One region of the Streptomyces sp. NPDC032472 genome, then DNA from elsewhere that is predicted to be linked to it. Evidence: riboswitches for the same ligand, from Rfam matches in the RefSeq annotation. Region 1 holds a riboswitch; each other region holds the start of a gene.

The links. Region 1 has a riboswitch for cyclic di-AMP ahead of AB0F11_RS21970 (LysM peptidoglycan-binding domain-containing M23 family metallopeptidase). Riboswitches for the same ligand answer to the same signal wherever they lie in the genome.
Region 2: another riboswitch for cyclic di-AMP. It lies ahead of AB0F11_RS25435 (transglycosylase family protein); the one in region 1 lies ahead of AB0F11_RS21970 (LysM peptidoglycan-binding domain-containing M23 family metallopeptidase).
Region 3: another riboswitch for cyclic di-AMP. It lies ahead of AB0F11_RS09630 (M23 family metallopeptidase); the one in region 1 lies ahead of AB0F11_RS21970 (LysM peptidoglycan-binding domain-containing M23 family metallopeptidase).

The regions. Positions count from the first base shown of each region.
Region 1 covers NZ_JBEZVK010000031.1:82,916-85,107, forward strand. Annotated here, with positions in the region: gene AB0F11_RS21965 (SGNH/GDSL hydrolase family protein) at 1-106, opposite strand, end outside; gene AB0F11_RS21970 (LysM peptidoglycan-binding domain-containing M23 family metallopeptidase) at 290-1,252, opposite strand; cyclic di-AMP (ydaO/yuaA leader) riboswitch at 1,257-1,461, opposite strand; gene AB0F11_RS21975 (tyrosine-protein phosphatase) at 1,813-2,192, shown strand, end outside.
Region 2 covers NZ_JBEZVK010000041.1:17,044-19,235, forward strand. Annotated here, with positions in the region: gene AB0F11_RS25435 (transglycosylase family protein) at 148-861, opposite strand; cyclic di-AMP (ydaO/yuaA leader) riboswitch at 864-1,031, opposite strand; gene AB0F11_RS25440 (transglycosylase family protein) at 1,308-2,192, opposite strand, start outside.
Region 3 covers NZ_JBEZVK010000011.1:121,085-123,276, forward strand. Annotated here, with positions in the region: gene AB0F11_RS09625 (pitrilysin family protein) at 1-968, shown strand, start outside; cyclic di-AMP (ydaO/yuaA leader) riboswitch at 1,208-1,363, shown strand; gene AB0F11_RS09630 (M23 family metallopeptidase) at 1,377-2,174, shown strand.

The DNA of each region.
Region 1 (2,192 bases):
CGGGTCCCGGGTCCCCCACACCCTCCGTGAAGCTGTCCCCGATCGCCGCGTACGAGCCGATGGTCCTGTTCGTCTTCTTCGTCGTCTCTGTCGTCGTCGCTGCCACGGGACCATATCCTTCACCGCGGCGCGTGACCTACGCCACCGTAGGAAGGGGTTGACGGACCGTGATCTTTACCACCGGGCAGGTGCGGAATAACAGCGCGTGAGGCCGGGGCCCCCCTCGGGTCCCGGCCTCACGCGGGTCTTCACGCCTCCGCGGCGACGGCAGCGGCGGCGACGGCGGCCGTCAGATGCTGACGCCCTTCGAGCGGAGGTAGGCCAGCGGGTCGATGTCCGAGCCGTACGAGGGGCCCGTGCGGACCTCGAAGTGCAGGTGCGGGCCGGTGGAGTTGCCCGTGGAGCCGGAGAGGCCGATCTGCTGGCCGGCGGCGACGGTCTGGCCGACCGAGACGGACAGCTGGGACAGGTGGCCGTACTGGGAGTACTTGCCGTCCGCGTGCCGGATCACGACCTGGTTGCCGTACGCGCCGCCCCAGCCGGCGGAGACGACGGTGCCCGCGCCGACCGCCTTGACGGTGGTGCCGGAGCTCGCGATGAAGTCGACACCGGTGTGGTAACCGCTGGACCACATGGCGCCGGGGGTCTTGTACTGGGTGGAGATGCCGCCACCGACGGGGGCGACGAAGGCGGCGGCCGGGGCGGCCTCCGGGGCCTTCGCCGCGGGAGCGGGAGCGGGGGCGGCCGCGACGGCCGGGGCGCCCTGGTCGGCGGCGGCCGCCGGGGACTTCTTCTTCGGCGCGGCCTGCGGCGCGGCAGCGGGCTTCCCGGCCGGGGCCTCGGAGGGCTTCGCGGCCGCAGCGGCGTCGCCCTGCGCACCCAGGGTCAGCTTCAGGCCGGGGTGGATCAGCGACGGGTCGGTGCCGACGGCCTCGCGGTTGTCGGCGTACAGCCGCTCCCAGCCGCCCGGCAGGTGGCGGTCGGCGGCGATGGTGGAGAGGCAGTCGCCCGGCACGACCGTGTACACGGCCGGCGCTGCCTGGGGCGCGGCCTGCACGGCAGCGGTCGGCTGGGCCTGGAGCGACACCGGGACCTGCGGGGCGACCGCGGGGGCCGCGGCCGGGGCGGCCGCGTGGGCGCCGGCGGCGCCGATCAGCGGAAGCGCGAGGGCGGCGCCACCGGTGCCGGCGAAGGCGAAGCCGCGGGCTATCGAGCGGGACTTGGGACGGCGGTGCTTGCCCTGAGCCGGCATGGCGCATTCCTCTCCGTCGCCTGCGAGGTGAGCTGTCGGGTTCGGACTGGAGATGTCCGGCCGAACACGCACCGAGCGGAACGTGTACGGCTTCACCCCGAGCTGCTCCTCAAGGAAAAGATCCAAAAAGAGCAGCGGCCTACCTGGTTCCCCCGCTCCTGCCGCACATGTTCGGTCGGGTGCGGTTTTCCGGACGGCGGCAGGATTAGGCGGTCCATCCGGATCGATGGCGAAGGTAATCGAGTACGGCATCACGGAACAAGCCATGAATTCCTGACGGATTCACAGAAGCGGGATTTCGAGGCAATTACCGGTCACCCTCCGTCCATTCCGCGCCGCCAACGGCCTTTCCTGCCGGGCCATTCGGGATTGACGATCAGGCACTCACGGTCACCGTATGATCTGGCTCACGCCGGTTGCGCCCGATCTGGCCACCGACAACGGCAAGTTGGCCCCAAGCAGTGCAATTCGGACACCACGCCAAACCTCGACAGACCGCGACAGACCTCGACAGAACCAGACGCACGCCGATACACCACGACAACGCCGGAGGAGTTCCCGTGACCCAGCAGATACCCCCGCCCCCGTCGGCGGACCGGATACCGGAGCCCGAACTGTCCGGAGTGCGCAACTTCCGCGACGTGGGCGGACTGCCGACCACGGACGGGCGGAGGGTCAGGCCGGGACGGCTGTTCCGAAGCGGACATCTCGCACATGCCACCGAAACCGATGCAGAATTCCTCGCATCGCTCGGCCTCCACACCGTCTTCGACTTCCGCAACCGCGCCGACCAGGCCCTGGAGGGCCCCGACGTCGAGCTGCCGGGCGTGCGCAACGTGAACATCCCCCTGTCCGACCCGGCCGACGGCAAGGAGTTCTGGACGATGGTCCGCGACGGCGACGTCGAGCAGCTCCGCGGGATCCTCGGCGACGGGAAGGC
Region 2 (2,192 bases), on a different contig from region 1:
CCTGTCGGCCGCTGCCCAGCCGCTACCGGCCTGTCGTACGGTCGCTGCGCGGGCCGGACGCACCGCCGCCCGGCGCGTGGGGGGATACGCGCCGGGCGGTGGGGGGTGTGCGTGCTGTCACGGCACGCGCGAGAGTTGCCGGGGAATTCAGCTGAGCTTCAGCATCTGGCCCGGGTAGATCAGGTCGGCGTCCGAGACGATGTCCTTGTTCAGCTCGAACAGCTTCTGCCAGCCGCCCTTGACGCCGTTGGCCTCGGCGATGGAGCCCAGGGTGTCGCCGGACTTGACCTCGTAGGAGCCGTTGCCGGTCTTGATGACCGAGGAGTCGCCGCGCTCGGAGCGGGTCACCGGCGCCTCGGCGCGCGGCGTCTCCTTCTTCGGCTGCGTCTTCGGCGTCTCGGCCTTCTTGGTCTCGGTCTTCTTCGTCTCGGTCTTCGGCGTCTGCTTCGGGGTGTCGCTCGAGCCGCCGCCGGAGTACGAGGAGTTCGACAGGCCCTTGCCGCAGACCGGCCAGGCGCCCTTGCCCTGGCCCTTGAGGACCTTCTCCGCGATGGCTATCTGCTGCGACTTGGAGGCCTGGTTGGCCTGCGCGGCGTAGGTCTTGCCGCCGTAGGCGGCCCAGGTGGAGGCGGAGAACTGCAGGCCGCCGTAGTAGCCGTTGCCCGTGTTGATGGACCAGTTGCCGCCGGACTCGCACTGCGCGACGCGGTCCCACTCGGAGGCGGTGGCGGCGGACGCGGAGCCCGCGGTCATCAGCGGGGCCGCGACGGCGACACCGGCGACGCCGGCGAGCGTGACGATACGGGTGGTCCGCTCGATGGCCGTGGCGCGGCGGTGCTTGCCCTTGCCGGAAAGCAGCATGGAGTTCTCCTCACCGACGCCTGCGAGGTGAGCTGTCGGGTTCGGGCGGATGAGTTGCCCGGCCGCGCACGTGGCGCGTCTTCACCCCTAGCCGTTCGTGACCGTCTTCCAACGGTCCTTCCCGGCGCCTTCGTTGGTTCCCCCGCTCCTGCCTTCGGCGCTTGACGCGACGTGTGTTCCCCCGGCCGCCGGCAGGACTCGGCGATGCGGTCGAAGGGGCCCGCGGTGGCGGGCGATTCAGAAGGTAGACAGGTCCCCCGCCGATGTTCAACCGAGGAACTTCGGCGGGGGAGGGCCCCTACTTGCGCTCTCCGCAAGGGTGTTTGCGCAGGTGAGCGGGTGGTTTGCCCAAGGTTACGGACAGGACACGCCAGTTGACCGGAAGAGACACATGTCTCATTTGAACGAACCGGACATTCAACTCTTTCCGGGTGCCCGAAGTGCCGTTATTTCTGGCTTAGATCCAGGTTCTGGCCCGGCTTGATCAGGTTGGCGTCGCCGCCGATGACCTGCTCGTTGGCCTGGTACAGGGCGCTCCAGCCGCCCTTGACCCCCTTGGCGTCCGCGATGGTGGCGAGGCTGTCGCCCTCCTTCACGGTGTACGAGGGGGCCGCGCCCTCCGCGGCGGGGGCGCCACGGTGCTTGCCGGTGGCGGTGGTGTCCGGTATGGCGGCCGGGTCGGCGGAGGCGCCCGGGGTGGGCGCGGCCGACGGGGCGGAGGGGGTGGCACCCGGGGCCGTGGGTGCGCCCGGGTTCACCGGGGCGGTGGGGTCCGCCGGGTTCACCGGGGCCGTGGGCGCCGTACCGGGCGCGGTGGGCGCCGTCGGGGCCGTCGGGGCGCCCGGGTCGGTGCTCGGGGTGCCCGGCAGCGGCGTCGGGGACGGCAGGTCCGGGTCGGGCATGACGGGCAGGTCGCTGACGGGGGCCTGCGGCGCGGGCGGGAGGGTGAAGGTGGGTCCGGGCGTCGGGGCGCCGAAGTCGGTGGCCCGCTCCCCGTTGCGGCCGGCCGGGACCTTGTCGTCCGGGCGGCTCGGGGTGGCGCCGACGGCGCGGTGCTTGCCGGTGGCGCCCGGGTCCACGTCCGCCGCGGGGGCGTCCTTGGTCAGCCCGGCCGAGGCCGCGCAGTTCTGCCATGCCTCGGGGCCCTGGGCGCCGAGCATGCGGTCGGCGACGGCGATCTGCTGGGACCGGCTGGCGAGGTCGGGGCGCTCGGCGAACTCCAGGCCTCCCGCGTTCTGCCACTGCTCCTGGGTGAAGGCCAGCCCGCCGTACGCACCGCTGCCGGTGTTGGCGCTCCAGGTGCCTCCGCTCTCGCACTCGGCGACCTTGTC
Region 3 (2,192 bases), on a different contig from region 1:
TCGACCGCCTGGTGCGCAACCGCCTCGACGAGATCCCGCACGAGCTGGCCAACCCGCAGCGCCGCGCCGCCAAGGAGCTCTCCCGCCAGCTCTTCCCGGCCTCCCTGCGGATGTCCCGCCCGCGCCAGGGCACCGAGGAGACCGTCGCCCGGATCGACTCCGCGGCTGTCCGCGCCTTCTACGAGGCCCACGTGCGCCCCGCCACGGCCACCGCCGTGGTCGTCGGCGACCTGACCGGCATCGACCTGGACGCCGTCCTGGCGGACACCCTGGGCGCCTGGACCGGCGATACCGCCGAGGCGCGCCCGGTGCCGCCGGTGACTGCCGACGACACCGGCCGGGTAGTCATCGTGGACCGGCCCGGCGCGGTCCAGACGCAGCTGCTCATCGGCCGGATCGGGCCGGACCGGCACGACAGCGTCTGGGCGGCCCAGGTGCTCGGCACGTACTGCCTGGGCGGCACCCTCACCTCGCGCCTGGACAAGGTGCTGCGCGAGGAGAAGGGCTACACCTACGGCGTGCGCGCGTTCGGCCAGGTGCTGCGCTCCACCGCCGACGGCCGCGGGGCCTCGATGCTCGCCATCAGCGGCTCGGTGGACACCCCGAACACCGGTCCGGCCCTGGACGACCTGTGGAAGGTGCTGCGCACCCTCGCCGAGGGCGGTCTGACGGACGCCGAACGGGACGTGGCGGTGCAGAACCTGGTCGGGGTGGCCCCGCTGAAGTTCGAGACGGCCGCCGCCGTGGCGGGCACGCTCGCCGACCAGGTCGAGCAGGAGCTGCCGGACGACTACCAGGCCCGGCTGTACGCGCAGTTGGCCGCCACCGGCACGGTGGAGGCGACCACGGCGGTCGTCAAGGCCTTCCCGGTGGACCGCCTGGTCACCGTGCTCGTGGGTGACGCCTCGCAGATCGAGGAGCCGGTGCGCGCGCTCGGGATCGGAGAGGTGACCGTCGTCACCAACTGACCGTCGCCGCACGGCGGATGAGGCGCCGACGTGCTGTCGGCGCACCGGCGAACCGCCGACGGACGAAGGGCCCCGATGGCTTGGCCATCGGGGTCCTTTATGTCCAATTGGCGCCAAGGTTGCCCGTATGGGGTGTGGCGTACGCAACAAAAGCGCGCGTCTGTTTGGCGATTGACTGATGATCCGCCTAGCGTCGGGCGTGCTGTCCGTCAGTTTGTACGCGCCGCACCCGCGGCACCGGGCAGCGATCGCCGAGTCCCCGTCAGGCGTGAGCCTGGGGAGCCGGGGACCCACATGTCCCTGGGGTGAATCGGGCCGCCTCGCCAGAGGGGCCCGTAGGAGACCTTCCTGCTCCGAACCCGTCAGCTAACCCGGTAGGCGAGAAGGAAGGAAAGGATCAGCCCCTCCATGGCTTTTGGCAGTCGTGCCGCCGGCAAGCACCGTGGTTCCAGCCGTCTGAGCCGCAAGACCGCCGGTTACGCCGGCGTCGCCGCCCTCGCCACGACCGGCGTCGTGGGCACCCTCGCCGCCCCGGCGTTCGCCGCGACGGACCACAAGGGCCCCTCCATGGAGGACACCGGTCTGAACGCGGTCGTCACCGCCGAGGACCTCCAGGGCCAGATCGAGGCCCAGGCCGAGGCCCAGCGCAACGCCGCGGAGGCCGCCGCCCTCAAGGCCAAGGCCGAGGCCGACGCCGCTGCCCGCGCCGCCGAGGCCAAGCAGAAGGCCGAGGAGAAGGCGAAGGCCGAGCGCGAGGCCGCCGAGCGCGCCGCCCGCGAGGAGGAGCGCAAGCGCCTCAACACCTTCGTCTCGCCGCTCGACGACACCTACATCAGCACCCAGTACCACGCCGGCGGCGGCATGTGGTCCTCCGGCAGCCACACCGGCATCGACTTCCACGCGGCCTCCGGCACCTCGGTCCACGCGGTCGGCTCCGGCACCGTGGTCGAGGCCGGCTGGGGCGGTGCGTACGGCAACAACGTCGTCATCCGCCACAACGACGGCACGTACACCCAGTACGGCCACATGTCCTCGCTGAGCGTCTCCGTCGGCGAGACGGTCACCCCGGGCCAGCAGATCGGCCTGTCGGGCTCCACCGGCAACTCCAGCGGCCCGCACCTGCACTTCGAGGCCCGCACCGGCGCCACGTACGGCTCGGACATCGACCCCGTCTCGTACCTGCGCAGCCACGGCGTCGACCTCTGACCGACGCGCCGTCGAGCG